3 regions of the Sphingomonas sp. RS6 genome follow, and region 3 is predicted to be linked to each of the others. Evidence: predicted binding sites of a transcription regulator. Region 3 holds the regulator's gene; each other region holds the start of a gene.
What was found. The regulator LexA, encoded in region 3, represses DNA repair genes until DNA is damaged. The targets are predictions, from matches to a motif close to GTTCCNCNCTTGTTCT.
Positions count from the first base shown of each region.

Region 1: a site for LexA is predicted at 4,307-4,322, ahead of uvrA (excinuclease ABC subunit UvrA). Genes of this name have one in related genera too.
Region 2: a site for LexA is predicted at 2,339-2,354, ahead of ACX40Y_RS02000 (ribonucleoside-diphosphate reductase subunit alpha). Genes of this name have one in related genera too.

Region 1 covers NZ_JBTMWM010000002.1:425,206-431,482, reverse strand. The annotation lists gene ACX40Y_RS06875 (class I SAM-dependent DNA methyltransferase) at 1-2,572, opposite strand, end outside; gene ACX40Y_RS06870 (UvrB/UvrC motif-containing protein) at 2,661-2,939, shown strand; gene ACX40Y_RS06865 (hypothetical protein) at 2,959-4,122, opposite strand; gene uvrA (excinuclease ABC subunit UvrA) at 4,331-6,277, shown strand, end outside.
Region 2 covers NZ_JBTMWM010000001.1:425,238-431,514, forward strand. The annotation lists gene ACX40Y_RS01990 (amidase) at 11-1,585, shown strand; gene ACX40Y_RS01995 (DUF2721 domain-containing protein) at 1,607-2,062, opposite strand; gene ACX40Y_RS02000 (ribonucleoside-diphosphate reductase subunit alpha) at 2,570-4,459, shown strand; gene ACX40Y_RS02005 (endonuclease domain-containing protein) at 4,469-4,960, shown strand; gene ACX40Y_RS02010 (DUF2171 domain-containing protein) at 5,128-5,391, opposite strand; gene ACX40Y_RS02015 (hypothetical protein) at 5,490-5,825, shown strand; gene ACX40Y_RS02020 (hypothetical protein) at 5,822-6,040, shown strand; gene ACX40Y_RS02025 (hypothetical protein) at 6,043-6,277, shown strand, end outside.
Region 3 covers NZ_JBTMWM010000003.1:241,511-247,787, reverse strand. The annotation lists gene gltX (glutamate--tRNA ligase) at 1-1,403, opposite strand, end outside; gene ACX40Y_RS08355 (ComEC/Rec2 family competence protein) at 1,432-3,594, shown strand; gene bla (subclass B3 metallo-beta-lactamase) at 3,591-4,448, shown strand; gene lexA (transcriptional repressor LexA) at 4,537-5,214, opposite strand; gene ACX40Y_RS08340 (molybdopterin molybdotransferase MoeA) at 5,272-6,277, opposite strand, start outside.

The sequences.
Region 1 (6,277 bases), on a different contig from region 3:
TGGCAGGACGAGGTTCACCAAAATACCACCAGTTATCTCGATAGCTCGCTCTCTTGGACTGCTGCCTAAACGGCTTTACCGTGTTCAAAAGGTGCTGAAACAAAACAGGATAACGTCGTTCCACCTCAGCTGCAGAAAGGCCAAAAAGATCTATTACGTATTCAGGTTGCTCATTTCTTGTGAGTGCTCTGCCGTTGAGGTATGGCTTCACGACTTGCGACAAATGACCTGATGTAATTTGCAGGCTCTCGAAGTCCGTCGGCATGACTCTGAATCCACTACCTAGCGGGATCATGCCCATGAATGACACGCCCATGTTCGACCGCAATGGTCGAGCAGACGGTACATTTGCACCTATACGCAGATCAGCGTTTATCCGCCCACGCAATTCTTGGAATTTTAGACTATCGCCGTAGCCATCTGCACGAGCCTCAGCAATAATCGACAGTACTCGGCCAGGTAAAACACCAACTTCGGCGGCAGTCATTGCCACGCGTACCGCAGCGTCAGTTTCAGGATCAACCCAAGGGTGATCTGGAACCGCGAAGACCAGCGATACCGGAGGTATGCTGTGCATCGCGGTTTCAATTACCGCCCTGCTAGAGGCCTGATTGATGCTGTTGGTGGTTATGAAACCGAAGCGCCTGACAGACCCGCGAGCTCTTAAAGCGGCTGCAAACCACCAATACATCACGAAGTCAGCGTCGCCAGGCACTTTGGGCCATGACCGCCGCAGAGCTAAGAAATATCCGTCTCCGAGCCGGTCCCGCATCCTTTTGTTGCCGATGAACGGCGGATTCCCGACGATGAAATCCGCCTTGGGCCATTTCGCCGCGCGCGGGTTCACATAGCGATACAGCTCCACCCGCGCGCTTTCGTCGGGCACCGGCTTGCCCGTTACGGGGTGCAACTTCATCGTCTCGCCGTCCCAGCGCGTCACCGGTACGCCGTTCGCATCGCGCTCCAGTTCGCGGCGGTCCCATTCGATCAGCGCGTCGCGATTCTCGATCGTGCGCACGTCGCGCAGCACCGGCGGCTCGGGCATCCGGTCCTCGCCGTTCACCCGGAAATGCCATTGCAGGTATCCGATCCACAGCACCAGCTGCGCGATCGCCGCCGCGCGCGGGTTGATCTCGATGCCGAGGAAATTCTCGGGCGTGATCGTATGGCCTTCCAGCTCGGCCAGATAGCGCTCGTCGCCCAGCGCATCGAGCAGTTCGAGCACTTCGCCCTCCAGCTCCTTCATCCGCGCCATCGCGACATAGAGGAAGTTGCCGGTGCCGCAGGCGGGGTCGAGCACCTTGGTCGCGGCCAATTTGGTGTGGAACGTCTCGACGATCCGCCGCGCCTCCTCGCGCTCGCCCGCTTCGGCGGCCAGCGTCGCGGCGGTGCGGGCGCCTTCCCAATCGGCGCGCAGCGGCTCCAGGATGGTCGGCCCCACCAGCCGCTCGACATAGGCGCGCGGGGTATAGTGCGCGCCCAGCTTGGCGCGCTCCTTCGTGTTCAGCGCGCGTTCCAGCAGCGTACCGAAAATCGCCGGCTCCACCTGTCGCCAGTCGGCGGCGGCGGCGGCGATCAGGATGTCGATCTCCTTGCTCGTGACCGGCAGCGCCGTCGTGTCCTTGAACAGATAGCCGTTGAACCGGCGGACCGTCTCGCCCGCCTCGCCCAGCCCGAAGGCAAGGCCGCCCTTGTCCATCGCCTCCCACAGCTGGCTCAATTGCTGCGGCAGCAGTTCGGGCCGCTCGCGGGTCTTCTTGAGCAGCGCGCTGAAGCTCTTCTTCGGGATCAGCCCGGTATCTTCGGCGAACATCGTGAACAGCAACCGCATCAGGAACGCGGCGACACGGTCCGCATTCTGTTCGCGCGCCTCGATGTCCTTGGCCAGTTCGGCGAGCAGCGTGGCGATCTCGCGGGTGACGCGCGCCGCCTCTGCCGAGGGGTCGAGCGCCATCGGCGTCGTCCACACCGCCGCCAGCCGCTTGCGCACCTCCGCGTCGCGCAGGTCGTCCAGCGTGATGCGGTATCGCCGCCGGTCGGGGAACGGGGCGTAGCCTTTGCCGCTGCGCTGGAAATCGGCATAGACGTCGATGCAGTATCCGACATCGGTGACCAGCAGGAACGGCGGCCAGCCATGGTCGCGCGGCAGGTTCTTGGCATAGCCTTCGGCCTGGCTGGCGGCGCGCTGCATCGCGCCGGTCCATTGGCCGGTGCCGCGCTTGGCCATGCCGCGCTTGAACCGGTCGATCGCGGTCTGGCCGAAAAAGTCGCGCATCGCGGCATTTTCGCCCGCATCGACGGCGGCGATGTCGGCGGCGCTGCCCTGCTTGGCCTCCAGGATGAAGCAGTCGCGCTTGTAACAGTCGATCCAGCCATTGGTCGGCGGCGCGTCGATCTCGTTCTTGATGACGTGGCGCTCGAACACATAATCGTTGCGCTGCGTGTCGGATAGCGTCGGCTGGGGCGGCTCGACCCCCAGCAGGTGGCACAGGTCGCTGACGAACAGCTGCGTGTTCGCGCGTTCATTGCCGCCCGAAACCTGCCACTTGGCGATAAACTCGTCGATGGTCACGGCATCTCCCCCGCCCTTCTTTGGCGGTGAAACGCCCTCACCTCAAGCACCTGCGGCACTTCCCCCCGCCTCGTCCGTTCAGCCCGGCATGGACGAAAGCATCGCCACGCTCACCGCCCGGATGCACGAAGCCGCCGAGGCGATGGAGTATGAGGAGGCGCGGCGGCTGCGCGATCGGATCGCGTTGCTGCGCGGCGGGGCGGATGGCGATGCGGCGGCGGCGGCCGATACGCGCGGGCTCACCCGGCAACAGCCCGGCGCGATGGGCCTCGGCACCAGCCGCGCCCGCCCCGCGCCCCCGCCCGGCTGGACGCCCCCGCCCAAGCCCGATCCGATGACCGCCGGGCGCAATCGCCGGGGGCGGTGAACGCGGCGAGGATTGGCGCTCAGCCCTCGGCGGGCGCCGGTGACGCGCCGGGCGTCGGCGTCGCATCCGGCACGGGCGCGCCTCCCGGTGTCGGGCTCGCGGACGGTGTCGGCGTCGGGGTCGGTGTCGGGGTGGGCTGCGGTAACGGCAGCGAGCCATTGGCGATCGGCGCATCCTCCTGCGGGTCCGATCCCTGCGTGAAGCGATACGGGCGGGGCCGGGGCTGGAAGCCGATCGCATTGCACGATGTTTGCCGGATGCCCTGACTTGTCTTCAAATCCCCGCCGTTGCCGCTGAAGCTCAGTGCGACGCAATCCGCCGCGATGCCGCGCATCAGCATCAGGAACGCGCGCGGGCGGATCGTGGCCCATTTCAGGTCGCCGGCGCTGATCTCGTCAGGGTTGCTGAACAGGTCGTTTTCCGAAAGCCCCAGGCACTTGGCCGCCTGCACCACCGTCATCTCCGCGGCGTCGAACCGGCCTACGCCCCCTCGACACGCCTCGACGCCCGCCGCCACCGTCTCCAGCCCCGAACGATAGCGGGCGAAGCCGACATGCATCCCGCCGGCGATCGCCCCGGCCGCGCGCGCCGCGTTCCACGCCGCGCCCATCACATTGCCCTTGCTCACATCCTCCAGAAACTTGCGCGCGCGCTCGGCGGGCAGCGCGGCGAGCATCACCTTGATGATCCGCGCCTCGATCAGCGGAATGTTCGCCTCGAAATTCTCATAGAATCCGCTGCAACCGGCATCGCTGTCATAATCGACGGCGATGGGCGTCGGGCTGGGCGCCGGTGATGGCGTGGGCGTGGGCGTGGGCGTGGGCGTGGGCGTCGGCGCTGCGCTGGGCATTGGGGCCGGGCGGTCCGGATCGGTGGTCCGGCACGCGCCCTCGAACAGGTCGGCGGCGGCATAGTTGATCTCGTCTGCCGCGCTTTCGAGCAGCTGGGCAAAGACGTCGCCGTCCTGGCCGCTCACCGTCGTGCGCCCCATGTCGGCGGCCATCGCCAGGATGATCGTCGCGCGAAGCAGCGTCAGCCGCTTCGATTGCGATGCATTGAACGTCCGCTTGTCGAGGATGTGGCCGGGATAGCCGCCGGTGTACCGCGTTTCCTTGACGATGACGGTGCAACCCGGCGTCACCAGGATCGCCGCCGCCGCTATGGCGGTCACAATGCGCTTCATTTGCCTGTCCCCCAAAAGGCCAATGCAGCGACACGCAACCTGCTGCGATTATTTGCGTCTGTTGTCGGTTTTTCTTGTTGTCCGCAAGCCGTTTCTTCACCGGTCCGACAGCGCCCATCCCTCCCCTTGCGGACAGGTGGCGGATGCGCGTGCCGCTTCCTATCTCCCCTCTGGAACTCCGTTCAGAACAAAGCTAGAACCCTCACTCATGGCACTCACCACGATCTCCGTCCGCGGCGCGCGCGAGCACAACCTCAAGGGCGTCGACATCGACATTCCCCGCGACACGCTGACGGTGATCACCGGGCTGTCGGGGTCGGGCAAGTCGAGCCTCGCCTTCGACACCATCTATGCCGAGGGGCAGCGCCGCTATGTCGAATCGCTCTCGGCCTATGCGCGCCAGTTCCTCGAGCTGATGCAGAAGCCCAATGTCGAGCATATCGAGGGCCTCAGCCCCGCCATCTCGATCGAGCAGAAGACCACCAGCCGCAACCCGCGCTCGACGGTGGCGACGGTCACCGAGATCTACGATTACATGCGCCTGCTCTGGGCGCGGGTCGGCGTGCCCTACTCCCCCGCCACCGGCCTGCCGATCGCCGCGCAGACGGTAAGCCAGATGGTCGACCGCGTGCTCGCGCTGCCCGAGGGTACCCGGCTGCTGCTGCTCGCCCCCGTGGTGCGCGGGCGCAAGGGCGAGTATCGCAAGGAACTCGCCGAGTGGCAGAAGGCCGGCTTCAGCCGCGTCCGCATCGACGGCGAGATGTATCTGATCGAGGAAGCCCCGGCGCTCGACAAGAAGTTCAAGCACGACATCGAGGTGGTGGTCGATCGCCTGGTGGTGCGCGACGACATCGCCACCCGGCTGGCCGAAAGCTTCGAGACCGCGCTCAAGCTGGCCGAGGGGCTGGCCTATGTCGACCTGGTGGACGCCGTCGTTCCCGGCCGCGAGGACGAGGCCAGTTCGGGCGGCGCGATGAAGGGCGCGGGCATCCCGCCGAACCGCATCGTCTTCTCGGAGAAGTTCGCCTGCCCGGTCTCCGGCTTCACCATCCCCGAAATCGAGCCGCGGCTGTTCTCGTTCAACGCCCCCCAGGGCGCCTGCCCGGCGTGCGACGGCCTCGGCGAGAAGCTCGAGTTCGACGAGGACCTTGTCGTCCCCAACCACGATCTCAGCATCAAGAAGGGCGCGGTGGTGCCCTGGGCCAAGTCCAACCCGCCCTCGCCCTATTACATGCAGGTGCTGGGCAGCCTCGCCCGCGAGTTCGGCTTCAGCCTCGATACGCCGTGGAAGGACCTGCCCGGCGAAGTGAAGCTCATCATCCTCCACGGCACCGGCGGCAAGCCGGTCACCCTCACCTTCATCGACGGCCGCAAGAGCTACGACGTCAAGAAGCCGTTCGAGGGCGTGATCGGCAACCTCAACCGCCGCATGCTGCAGACCGAAAGCGCCTGGATGCGCGAGGAGCTGGGCAAGTACCAGGCGTCGCACCCCTGCGAGGTGTGCGGCGGCGCGCGCCTCAAGCCCGAGGCGCTGGCGGTGAAGGTCGCCGGGCAGGACATCGCTTATGCCACCCGCCTCTCGGTGGTCGACGCGCTCGGCTTCTTCCAGACGCTGCCCGAGACCTTCACGCCCCAGCAGCGCGAGATCGCCCGCGCGATCCTCAAGGAAATCGACGAGCGGCTCGGCTTCCTCAACAATGTCGGGCTCGACTATCTCAACCTCGATCGAACCTCCGGCACCTTGTCCGGCGGCGAGAGCCAGCGCATCCGCCTCGCCAGCCAGATCGGCAGCGGGCTGTCGGGCGTGCTCTACGTGCTCGACGAGCCCTCGATCGGCCTGCACCAGCGCGACAACGACATGCTGCTCGCCACGCTCAAGCGCCTCCGCGACCTCGGCAACACCGTGCTCGTCGTCGAGCATGACGAGGATGCGATCCGCACCGCCGACTATGTGATCGACATGGGGCCGGGCGCCGGCGTCCATGGCGGCGAGATCGTCGCCAAGGGTACGCTCGACGAGGTGCTCGCCACCGAAGGCAGCATCACCGCCGACTATCTCAACGGCACCCGCGAAGTCGCCGTGCCGCCCAAGCGCCGCAAGGGCAATGGCAAGAAGATCACCGTCCACAACGCCACCGCCAACAACCTGAAGGGC
Region 2 (6,277 bases), on a different contig from region 3:
GGGGGGCGGAATGCGGCGATTGGCCTTGGGCGTGGCGGCGATGCTGGTGGCAACAAGCCCGGCGGCGGCACAAACGAACATCGAGGAAGTGTCCGCCGATCAGCTGCGCGCCGAACTGGCGGCGGGCCGCACGACCAGCGTCGCGCTGACCGAGGCCTATCTCGCCCGCATCGCCGCGATCGACCGTGAAGGCCCGACGCTGCGATCGGTGATCGCGATCAGCCCCGATGCCCGCGCGCAGGCGATGGCAAGCGACGCCCGGCGCAAGGCCGGCAAGCCGCTTGGCCCGATCGACGGCCTGCCGGTGCTGATCAAGGACAATATCGAAACCCGCGAACTGCCCACTACGGCGGGCAGCCTGGCGCTGAAGGACAACGCCACCGGCCGCGACGCGCCGGTGGTGGCGCTGCTGCGCGCGCAGGGAGCGGTGATCCTGGGCAAGACCAACCTCAGCGAATGGGCCAATATCCGCTCCAGCCAGTCGATGAGCGGCTGGAGTGCGGTCGGCGGGCTGGTGCGCAATCCCTATGCGCTCGATCGCTCCGCTTGCGGATCTTCGAGCGGATCGGGCGCAGCGGTGGCCGCCAGCCTTGCCGCGTTCGCGGTCGGCACCGAGACCGATGGCTCGGTGGTCTGCCCCTCGGCGATGAACGGGCTGGTCGGGCTCAAGCCGACCCTGGGGCTGGTCAGCCGCACCCATGTGGTGCCGATCAGCCACAGCCAGGATACGCCGGGGCCGATGGCGCGCAGCGTGCGCGATGTCGCGCTGCTGTTCGCGGCAATGATCGGCGAGGATCCGGCGGACCCCGCCACCAAGGGAGCGAACGCCCATCGCCGCGACTATGCCGCGACGCTGTCGCCGGACGCGCTGCGCGGCATGCGGATCGGCTATTGGCGGCCGGACATGGCAGCGGACCTCGCCGCCCGGTTCGATGCGGCGCTCGATCAGCTGCGTGCGGGCGGCGCGACGCTGGTCGAGGTCAAGTTACCCGCGCTGGACGGGCTGGGCGATGCCGAAGGGCTGGTGCTCTATACCGAGCTCAAGGCCGATCTCGCCGCTTATCTCGCCACGGTGCCGGCGACGGTGAAGGTCCGCACCCTCGCCGACGTGATCGCGTTCAACGACGCCCATCGCGAAGCCGAGATGCCGTTCTTCGGCCAGGACACGTTCGTGAAGGCCGAGGCCACGGCCGGCCTCGACGATCCGGCCTATCGCGCCGCGCGGGCAACGTCGCAGCGACTGGCAGGGCCGGAGGGGATCGACGCGATGCTCAAGGCGGGCAATGTCCAGCTGCTCGTCACCCCCACTTATGGCACGCCGTGGCTCAGCGATCCGGCGCATGGCGACCAGTTCGTCGGCCCGTCGGCCAGCGAACTGCCGGCGGTGTCCGGCTATCCGCACCTCACCGTGCCGATGGGGCTGGTAAACGGCCTGCCCGCAGGGTTGTCGTTCATCGGCACCGCCTATTCGGACGGGCTTCTGCTGCGCGCCGGCTATGCCTATGAACAGTCGAGCAAGGCGCGGGTCGCGCCCGGCTACCGGCCGACGATCCCCGCCGATCTGGGACGGCGCACGCTCAGGTGAAGCGGCGCGCGACCGCGACGATCACTTGTCGAGCTCGAGCAGTTCCTCGCGGACGTGGATCGCGCGCAGCGACATGCGCACCTCGACCAGGAAATAGACGAGCCCTGAAATCAGCAGCAGCATCGACACGATGAACGCCACCGCGACCCAGATGCCGACATGCAGATTGGCGAGGCGCGAGATGAACATCAGCGCGACGACGAGGCAGATTGCCAGCGCGCTGGCGGTGCAGAGAAAGATCGCGTTGTTGATGACCGAGATACGGCGATCGATGATCCGCAATTCCCAGACATGGCGCTCATGCTCGGGCCCGCTGGAGCGGGGATGCAGTTCCTCGATCGAGCGCGCGCGATCGACGATGCGCGCCAGCCGCCCGACCATCGTGTTGAGAAACGCACCGATGCCGGCGAGCAAAAACACCGGCGCGATGGCCGCCTGGATCGTTTCGGAAACGGTCGAGAGATAGGGGCCTTCCATCATTTGCCTTTATTGCGGGGCGCGGCGCGGCTGTGCAAGCGGCAAGCCGGTAACGCCCTGCGAGCGCAAAGGTCGCACCAATGCCGGGGTTGACAGGCGGGACCGGACGACGGTTGGCCGCGCCCGATTCCTCCCCCAAAATTTATTTTGGGTTCGGCGTTCGTTCCCTTGCCTTTCGTGAACGCAAGGAAAGTCCGCGCGTCGCGGCCGATGGAGCGACCTGGCCGCGCCACGAACCGAGTCATTTCAGCGATGAACCGTTGCGTTCATTGGTGATTTACGCTCTTGTGCCCGAACTCGGATTGGCACAATCTGTAGTGGTCGCACCAAGGGGCAAGCCCAAGCGCTAGTAAATCGGCAACCGCATAGCCATTTGCGGGCCGGAAACGTGCGCGCCGGGCGCCGGGCCGATGGACACTTTTTGTTCTCGCGCAAACCGGCTGGTGCTACCATCGCTAACGTGCCCCGAGTCGGTTGTTGCGTAAGCAGGAAACAGGGGTCCGAGTCATGGAATTCAGAGATAGTGAGACCAGCGTGAACGAGACCGCCACCATCGAAGCCGCCCCCGCCAGCACGGCGCTCGACAGCAAGGCGATCGCGCCGCAGCCCTATCCGGTCGAGGTCGATCATGCGCGCGACGCGCTGCTCACCGATTTCGGCAAGGAGACGCTGAAGGACCGCTACCTCCTTCCCGGCGAAAGCTATCAGGACCTGTTCGTTCGCGTCGCCTCGGCCTATGCCGACGACCAGGCGCACGCGCAGCGCCTGTACGACTATATCTCCAAGCTGTGGTTCATGCCGGCTACCCCGGTGCTGTCGAACGGCGGCACGGGGCGCGGCCTGCCGATCAGCTGCTACCTCAACTCGGTGCCGGACAGCCTGGACGGCATCGTCCAGACCTGGAACGAGAATGTCTGGCTCGCGTCACGCGGCGGCGGCATCGGCACCTACTGGGGCAGCGTGCGCGGCATCGGCGAGCCGGTGGGCCTGAACGGCAAGACCAGCGGCATCATCCCCTTCGTCCGCGTGATGGATTCGCTGACGCTGGCGATCTCGCAGGGCTCGCTGCGCCGCGGTTCGGCGGCCTGCTATCTCGACATCTCGCACCCCGAGATCGAAGAGTTCCTCGAGATCCGCAAGCCCTCGGGCGACTTCAATCGCAAGGCGCTCAACCTGCACCACGGCGTGCTGATCCCCGACGCGTTCATGGAAGCGGTGCGCGACGGTGCCGAATGGCAGCTGAAGAGCCCGAAGGATGGCTCGGTCCGCGCCACTGTCGACGCGCGCGCGCTGTTCCAGAAGCTGGTCGAGACCCGCCTCGCCACCGGCGAGCCGTATATCGTATTCTCGGATCACGTGAACTCGACGATGCCGAAGCATCACCGCGATCTGGGCCTTAAGGTCTCGACCTCGAACCTGTGCTCGGAGATCACGCTGCCGACCGGCACCGATCACCTCGGCAACGATCGCACCGCCGTGTGCTGCCTCTCCTCGCTCAACCTCGAAACCTGGGACGAGTGGAGCAAGGACAAGCGCTTCATCGAGGACGTGATGCGCTTCCTCGACAATGTGCTGACCGACTATATCGAGCGCGCGCCCGACGAGATGGCGCGTGCCCGCTATTCGGCGATGCGCGAGCGTTCGGTCGGCCTGGGCGTGATGGGCTTCCACTCGTTCCTCCAGGCGCGCGGCCTGCCGTTCGAAGGCGCGATGGCGAAGAGCTGGAACCTGCGGATCTTCAAGCACATCAACGCCCAGGTGAACGAAGCGTCGATGACGCTGGCGGTCGAGCGCGGCCCCTGCCCCGACGCCGCCGACATGGGCGTGATGGAGCGGTTCAGCTGCAAGATGGCGATCGCGCCGACCGCGTCGATCTCGATCATCTGCGGCGGCACCAGCGCCTGCATCGAACCGATCCCGGCGAACATCTATACCCACAAGACGCTCAGCGGCTCCTTCTCGGTGCGCAACCCGTATCTGGAGAAGCTGCTGAAGGACAAATCGAAGAATTCCGACGCGGTGTGGAATTCGATTCTCGAACAGGGCGGCTCGGTCCAGCACCTCGACTTCCTGACCCAGGAAGAAAAGGACTGCTACAAGACCAGCTTCGAAATCGACCAGCGCTGGATCCTCGAACTGGCGGGCGACCGCGCGCCGTTCATCGACCAGGCGCAGTCGCTCAACCTGTTCATCCCGGCGGACGTGGAGAAGTGGGACCTGCTGATGCTCCACTTCCGCGCCTGGGAACTGGGCATCAAGTCGCTCTATTATCTGCGCTCCAAGTCGGTGCAGCGCGCCGGCTTCGCGGGCGGGGTCGAGGCCGACAATACGATCGAGAAGCCCAAATTCGATCTGGGCGAGACGACCGATTACGACGAATGCCTGGCGTGTCAGTGAGCAAACGGGATGGAAGAGCGGCGCATCCCTGAAAACCCCTCTCCCCTTGTGGGAGAGGGAGGGGCCCGCGCTGCGCAGCAGCGTGGGAGGGTGAGGGGGACAGGTGGAAGCCGGCCCCGCGGCAATGCCGAAGGCCTCACCAAGCGCCAGCAACTCCCCGCCGCCACCGTTGCCCGCTCGCGTGCCAATCGCCGCAACGCAGGACCGGTGGAACGTCATTTATGGGCAGCGCTGCGCCGCGCGCTCCCGCACGCAAGATTTCGCAGGCAAGTGCCAATGGGTGTCTATCACGCCGATTTCTGTTCGCATGGCGCGAAGCTGATCGTCGAAGTCGACGATGCGACGCATGCCGTGCGTCGGGACCGCGATGCGATGCGCACGCGGTTTTTGAAACGCGAGGGCTATCGGGTGCTGCGTTTCTGGAACAACGAGGTGATGACCAACCTCGACGGCGTGCTCGCGGAGATTGCGCGGCACGTGGATGCCGGAGGGCAGGAATGAACCCGTGTCCCCCTCACCCTTCCCACCGCCTCCGGCGGCGGGCCCCTTCCCTCTCCCACAAGGGGAGAGGGAGTGGTGCGCCTCTGCTCCCTCTCCCCTTGTGGGAGAGGGAGGGAGCGGCGAAGCCGCGGAAGGGTGAGGGGGACTCACGCCTTCCGCTTAACGCCTCAAGCCTCTTCTTCGAACAGCTCGACCGCGACATCGGCGTTGGCCGACAGGCGCACCTTGTCGCCTTCGACCTCGGCGACGAGGCCGCCGGCGATGTAATGATGATGCCCTTCATGGCTGCCGGTGGCGCCTTCGACCTGCGCACCCGAGTCCTTCTTGGTGAGCTTGATGCGGTCGCCCTCGACATGATCGACGGTGCCGACATGGACGCCGTCGGCGCCGATGACTTCCATATGCTCCTTGATCGCGCTCAGATCTGCCATGGGTATTCTCCTGCTAGGGGTTCGCGCACGGAACGCACGCGCTCGCGAAACGATGCACGCTGGCCCAAGAGACGTCTGCCATACCTAGGGATAGAAGCATGAAGCCCCGCGCGCTTCTGGCCATCGCCGCGCTCGCCCTGCTCGCCGCCTGTGCACACCAGGTGCCGAGCGCCGTGGCGCCGCAGGCACCGGGCTTCCTGCTCGGGCTGTGGCACGGCTTCATCTTCCCGGTCGCCTGGGGGCTGTCGCTGCTGTTCCCGGAGGTCGCGGTCTATGCGGTGCCGAACAATGGCGGCTGGTATGATTTCGGCTTCTTCATCGGCGTGGTGTTCTTGGGCGTCGGCGCGCAGGGTGGCCGCAAGGTCGTCTATCGCGAGCGCATCGTCGTGCGCGATGGGATGAAGACCGTCCGTGGACGGGTGATCGACCAATGACACGCACGCTCGCCCTTCAGGCCGGCCTCGGCATCGCTTCGGGCACGGCAGGACTGATCGTCCTTCTCCGCCCCGCGACGGCGCGCGGGCTGCTGCGCATGGAGGCCAGCGAGCCGGCGACCTATGCGCTGCGGATCGGCGGCATGATGCTGGTCGCGCTCGGCCTGTTCCTCTCCGGCTTCGCGCTGGCCTTTACGAGTGCGGGAGGGGTTTGAAAATGGTCCGGCTGCCTCGAAATGCCGACTTGCGATCACTTATCGTCGTCGTTCCAGTTGTCATTCTCTACAACGTCATTTCCGATGTTACCGGTTTTCGCTCGTGGGTGAATAACGACCCAATCGCGTCCATTGTTATGAGGATATTGGCCGTCCTGATTTTCGGCGGCGTGGGAGCCGCAGGACTAATTTTCGGCCGTCATGATCCAGAAATGCGGCGCCCGATCATTCGGCTGA
Region 3 (6,277 bases):
TCTGCGATACGGGCCAGACTTTCTTCGCGGCCCAGCAGCACCAGGACGTCGAAAATGCCCGGGGAAGTCCGGCGCCCGGTCAGCGCCGCGCGGAGCGGCTGTGCCAGGTTGCCGAGCTTCACGCCCGCTTCGTCCGCGACGGTTCGCACCGCCGCTTCGAGCGCCTCCGTATCCCAGGTGACGCTCGCGTCAAGCGCGCCGTGCACCTGCGCCAGCAGCGCCCGCGCGTCGCCCTCTAGCAGAGCGTTTGCGGCTTCGTCCAATTCCAGTGGGCGAGTGCGAAAAAGGAAACCCGCGCCGTCGACGAGTTCGAGGAGATTCTTGGCGCGCGGCTTTAGTGCGGCCATGCTGCGACGCAGAAGGTCACGCTGCGAATCGGTGGTTTCGAAGCCGAGACGCGCGGCGACGAGGTCGGCGAGGCGGGCGTCGTCGGCCTCACGAATGTAATGGCCGTTGAGATTTTCCAGCTTCTTGAGATCGAAGCGCGAAGGCGATTTGCCGACACCCGCGAGATCGAACCATTCGATCGCCTGTTCGCGGCTGATGATCTCGTCGTCGCCATGTCCCCAGCCGAGGCGGAGCAGATAGTTCGACACTGCTTCGGGCAGCAGGCCCAGTTCGTCCCGATAGGCATCGACGCCGAGCGCACCGTGGCGCTTCGACAGCTTGGCGCCATCCGCGCCGTGAATCAGGGGAATGTGGGCATATTGCGGCTCGGCCCAACCCATCGCCTTGTAGATCGGCAACTGGCGGAATGCGTTGTTCAGGTGATCGTCGCCACGGATCACATGGGTGACGCCCATATCATTGTCGTCGACGACGACGGCGAGCATATAGGTCGGCGTGCCGTCGGATCGCAGCAGCACGAGATCGTCGATCTCGGCATTCTGGACGGTGACGTCGCCCTGGACCAGGTCGCGAATAGTGGTTGCGCCCTCGGCCGGCGCCTTCAGGCGGACGACATGCGGGGCGGCCGGATCGCCATCGGTGCGGTCGCGCCAGGGCGAGCGGATACGCAGCGGCTTCTTCGCGGCTTCGGCCTCGGCGCGCATCTGAGCAAGTTCGTCCTGCGTCAGATAGCAGCGATAGGCCGCGCCCTTTTCGATCATCGCCCGCGCGACATCGGCATGGCGGTCGGCCCGCGCGAACTGGAAGACGGCGTCACCGTCCCAGTCCAGCCCCAGCCAGCGCATGCCATCGAGGATGGCGTCGATCGCCGGCTGGGTCGATCGCGCGCGATCGGTATCCTCGATGCGCAGCAGGAACTTGCCGCCATGATGGCGGGCGAAGAGCAGGTTGAACAACGCGGTGCGAGCGCCGCCGATGTGTAGAAAGCCCGTCGGCGACGGTGCAAAACGGGTGACGACCGGCGAGTTTCCGCCGACTTCGGTTGTTGCGCTCAAGCGCGCGTGCTCCCAGACTGTTGTGACGATGGGCAATGCCTTTCCCGCCCCTAGCACGCACCCACGCCCCCTTCAAATAGGGGCATTTCGGGCATTTGCGGCGCTTCGGCGGAAGGCCGAGCAGCTTTTGGAGGCGGAGCGAAGCCAGCTCGTGCTCTGGCTGCCGGTTGCGCTGGGTGCTGGAGTCGCGGGCTGGTTCGGACTGGCCGGGCCTTATCAATGGTGCGGCCTGATCCTGTGCGCGATGAGCGTCGCGGCACTCGGGCTGACCATGCCCGGCCGCAGCGGCCGGATGCTCTTGGTCGGGGGTGCTGCCGTCGCGAGCGGATGCGCGCTGATGTGGTGGCGCGCGGAAATCGTGGCGGCGCCGGTGCTCGCACGGCCGTCGGTCGTGTCGTTCGAGGGGCGCGTCTACGCCATCGAGGCGCTGCCGGCACGCGACATCTGGCGAATCGTCCTTGCGCCCGAGGCGCGGCCGGATCTGCCGCCCCGGGTGCGGGTCAACGTGCCGACGAAGGAAGTTCCGCAGCCGCTGGAGATCGGCGCCAGACTGTCGGTCAGGGCGCGGCTGATGCCGCCGGCGGCGGCGGCGGTGCCCGGCGGCTATGACTTTGCGCGGGCGGCGTGGTTCGTGGGCCTCGGTGCGACCGGACGCGCGATCGGGCCGGTCAAGCGGCTCGACGGGGGTTCAAGCGGCAAGCCCCCGCTGCGCGCCCGGCTGTCCGAGCATATCCAGCATCAGGTTTCGGGCAGCGCGGGCGGCATCGCCAGCGCGCTTGCGACCGGCGACCGCGGCGCCATTGCCGAACCCGATGCGGAAGCAATGCGACGATCGGGGCTCGCGCACCTTTTGTCGGTGAGCGGCCTTCATGTGACGGCGGTGACCGGCGCCGCCATGATGATCGTGCTGAAGCTGCTCGCCCTCAGCCCGACGCTGGCGCTCCGCTGGCGGCTCCCGCTTGTCGCGGCGGGCGCGGGCGCGCTGGCGGCGATCGGCTATACCTGGCTCACTGGCGCGCAGGTGCCCACGATCCGCTCTTGCATCGCGGCGCTGCTGGTCCTGCTGGCGATCGCTCTGGGCCGCGAGGCGCTAACGCTGCGCCTTGTCGCCGCCGGCGCGACGGTTGTGCTGCTGTTCTGGCCGGAGGCACTGATCGGCCCCAGCTTCCAGCTCAGTTTCGCGGCGGTCACCGCCATCGTGGTGCTGCACGAGTCGCCCCGCATGCGCCGCTGGTTCGAGCGCCGGGAGGAGGGCAGGGCGGTGCGGCTTCTGCGCGGTGCCGCATCGCTGCTGCTTACAGGCATTGTCGTCGAGCTTGCCCTGATGCCGATCGCGCTGTTCCATTTCCACAAGGCGGGCCTGTACGGCGCGCTGGCAAATATCGTGGCGATCCCGCTGACGACCTTCGTGGTGATGCCGGCCGAGGCGCTGGCCCTGTTTCTCGATCTGGTCGGGCTCGGCGCGCCGCTGTGGTGGCTGGTGAGCAAGGCGCTTGCGCTGCTTCTTGCACTCGCCCACACCGCCGCATCTGCACCGGGAGCGCTGGCGACGCTGCCGGCGATGCCGGCCGGTGCCTTTGTGCTGATGGTGTTCGGCGGCCTCTGGATCGGCTTGTGGCGCACCGGGCTCCGATTCGCCGGACTGGTGCCGTTCACGCTGGGCGCCGCCTGGGGCCTCGCCAGCCCGTCGCCCGACCTATTGGTGACGGGTGACGGACGTCATCTGGCCATCCGGATGCCCGACGGCGCATGGGCGCTGCTTCGCGACCGGGCCGGCGATTTCACGCGGGCGACGCTGGGCGAAAATGGCGGCGTCGAGCCCGAGCATCTGCAACTGATGACCGAGCGCCCCGAGGCGCGCTGCAGTGCCGACGCCTGCATCGTCGAGCATCGTGCGGGCGGGCGGCGCTGGCGAATCGCGGCGACGCGCAGCAGCTATGCGATCGACTGGCCGCAACTGATCCGGCTGTGCGCAGCCAGTGACATCGTCGTCAGCGACCGCCGCCTTCCGCCACCATGCAAGCCACGGTGGCAGAAACTCGATCGACCGGCGCTCGAACGCAGCGGCGGAGTCGCGATCAACCTACGGACCGCTGGCGTCCGGACGGTCAGATCGGATACGGCGCATCCCTGGATCCATCCGCCGACCGTCAAGCCGCGGTTCGAGCAAAGCAGAGCGAGTCGACCGTGAACCTTTCCCATGCCGCTGCCGCGCTGCTGGCCGCATTCGCCGCGCCGGCCGCATCGGCACAACAGGCCGACTGGGCCCGGGTCCGCGCCGAGTGGAATCGGCCGACCGCGCCGTTCCGGATCATCGGCAATATCCACTATGTCGGCACCGCGGGCATTTCGGCCTATCTGATCACCAGCCCGCAGGGCCATATCCTGATCGATGGCGGGATGGCCGAGAGCGCCCCGTTGATCGCCGCCAACATCGAAAAGCTCGGCTTTCGACTGAAGGACGTGAAGATCCTGCTGATCAACCACGCCCATTGGGACCATTCGGGCGGGCTGGCCGAGCTCAAGCGGCGAACGGGCGCCCGGCTTCTGGCGGCCGCCGCCGAAATTCCCGCACTCGAAACCGGGCATCCCGATTATCGACCCGACCTGTCGAGCGCGCCACCCGTGGCCGTCGACGGCACCTTGGCCGACGGCGAGACGGTCCGCATCGGCACCACCGCGATCGTCGCGCACCTGACCCCCGGGCATACCAAGGGGTGCACCAGCTTTTCGACGCAGGTCCGCTCGGGCGGCAAGCCGCTGACGGTGTTGTTCGCCTGCAGCCTCAGCGTCGCCGACCAGCCTTTGACGCCCGGCCATGGCTATGACCGCGCGCCGGACGATTTCCGCAACAGTTTCGCCAAGTTGCGGGCAATGCATGCCGACATCTTCCTGAGCTTCCACGCCGAGCAGTTCGACCTGAAGGCGAAGCGCAGAAAGCTCGCGGCCGGCGATGCCATGGCCTTTGTCGACCCCGGCGAACTGCCCCGCCGGGTGACGGCCGCGCAAAAGGCATTCGAAGCGGAACTGAAGGCCCAACGCTGAGCCGTCAGACGTTACCCGGACGTTGCCAAAGTTGCCAAAGTTCACACTCGTGCGATGATGCAGGCGCCGTGCGACGCCTGCGCCATCATCAGTAGCGCCGCAACAGCCCCGACAGCCGGCCCTGAACGCGAACCTGGTCCGGGCGGTAGCGCTGCGGCGAATAGTCGCGATTGGCTGGATCGAGCCGGATCATCGATCCTTCCTTGCGGAAGAATTTGAGCGTCGCCTCCGTTTCGTCGATCAGCGCGACGACGATCTCGCCGTCCCGCGCGGTCTCCGTCCGGCGGATCAGCGCATAATCGCCATCGAGAATGCCGGCTTCGACCATCGAATCACCCGCCACCTCGAGCGCATAATGCTCGCCCGACCCGAGCAACGCGGCCGGCACCGGCAGCATCGTCGAGCCTTCGAGCGCTTCGATCGGCGTACCTGCCGCGATGCGGCCATGCAGCGGAATTTCGAGCACGTCATTGGCCGCCGCGGGCGGCACCGAGGACGCCGGCGACGAAACGAGCGGCCGCGCCGACTTGGCCGGCGCCTTCTTCTCGCCGCGTTCGGGCATGCGCAGCACTTCGAGCGCGCGGGCACGGTTCGGCAGGCGGCGGATGAACTCGCGTTCCTCCAGCGCACTGATCAGGCGATGGACCCCCGACTTGGATTTGAGGTCGAGCGCCTCCTTCATCTCCTCGAACGACGGCGAGACGCCGGTTTCGTTGAGGCGATCCGCGATGAAACAGATCAGCTCGTGCTGCTTGCGCGTGAGCATCCAATCCTCCGTGTCTAGAACAGACTGGGAACGTTTACGCAATGTTCCGGCACCGTGTCAAGCGATGTCGAGAATGCGAATCTCGCTGCCCTTGTCGGCGGCCGGGGCATTGGGCTGCCGCACGATCAGGCAGTTGCTGCGGGCGAGGGTGCGCAGCATCGAACTGTCCTGGATGGTGGAGGCGAACACCGCGCCGTCGACGACGACGGCGCGCAGATAATCGGTGCGATCGCCGTTCGCCGGGATCCGTTCGCCGAGCACGGCCGCGCGTTCGATGGGGAAGGGAGCGGCGGCACCCGCAGCATGGGCGACGAGCGGCCGGACGAATAATATGGTGGTCACGAAGGCGGACACGGGATTTCCCGGCAACCCCACCACCGCCATTGTGCCGCGTCGCCCCGCCATCATCGGCTTGCCCGGCCGCAGCGCGATCCGCCAGAAATCGAGCGTGGTGCCCGCCGCCTTGAGTGCGGGGCGCACAAGATCATGATCCCCCACCGACGCGCCGCCGGTGGTGACGAGGATATCGGCGTCGACGGTGGCGAAGGCATGGGTGAGCGCGGCGAGATCGTCGGGGATGATTCCCAGATCAACGATTTCGACCGGGAGGCCGGCAAGCTGCGCCTCGAGCATCAGCCGGTTGGTTTCGGGCAACTGGGCGTCGCCGAGCGGGGAACCTGGGGCCACCAGTTCATCGCCCGTCGCGGCGAGCGCGACCCGGACGCGGCGATGGACCGCAATGGTTGCGATCCCCGCGACGCCGAGGAGCGCCAGTCGTGCCGGGGTCAGCCGTTCGCCCCGGCGAACCAGCGGTTCGCCAGCCTCGAAGTCGAGTCCGCGGCGGCGGACATTCCGCCCATGATGGGCAGGCCCGTTTCCGGCCAGACGGATGGTGTCGCCATCCGCGTCGGCCTCCTCCTGGACCAGGACCGTGTCCGTCCCGTCGGGCAGCGCGGCGCCGGTGAAGATCCGCACCGTCTCGCCGGGGGCGACAATTCCCTGATGCCGCCGGCCGGCCGCGCTTTCGCCGACCAGCCGCCACGGACCGGGTATGTCGTCGAAA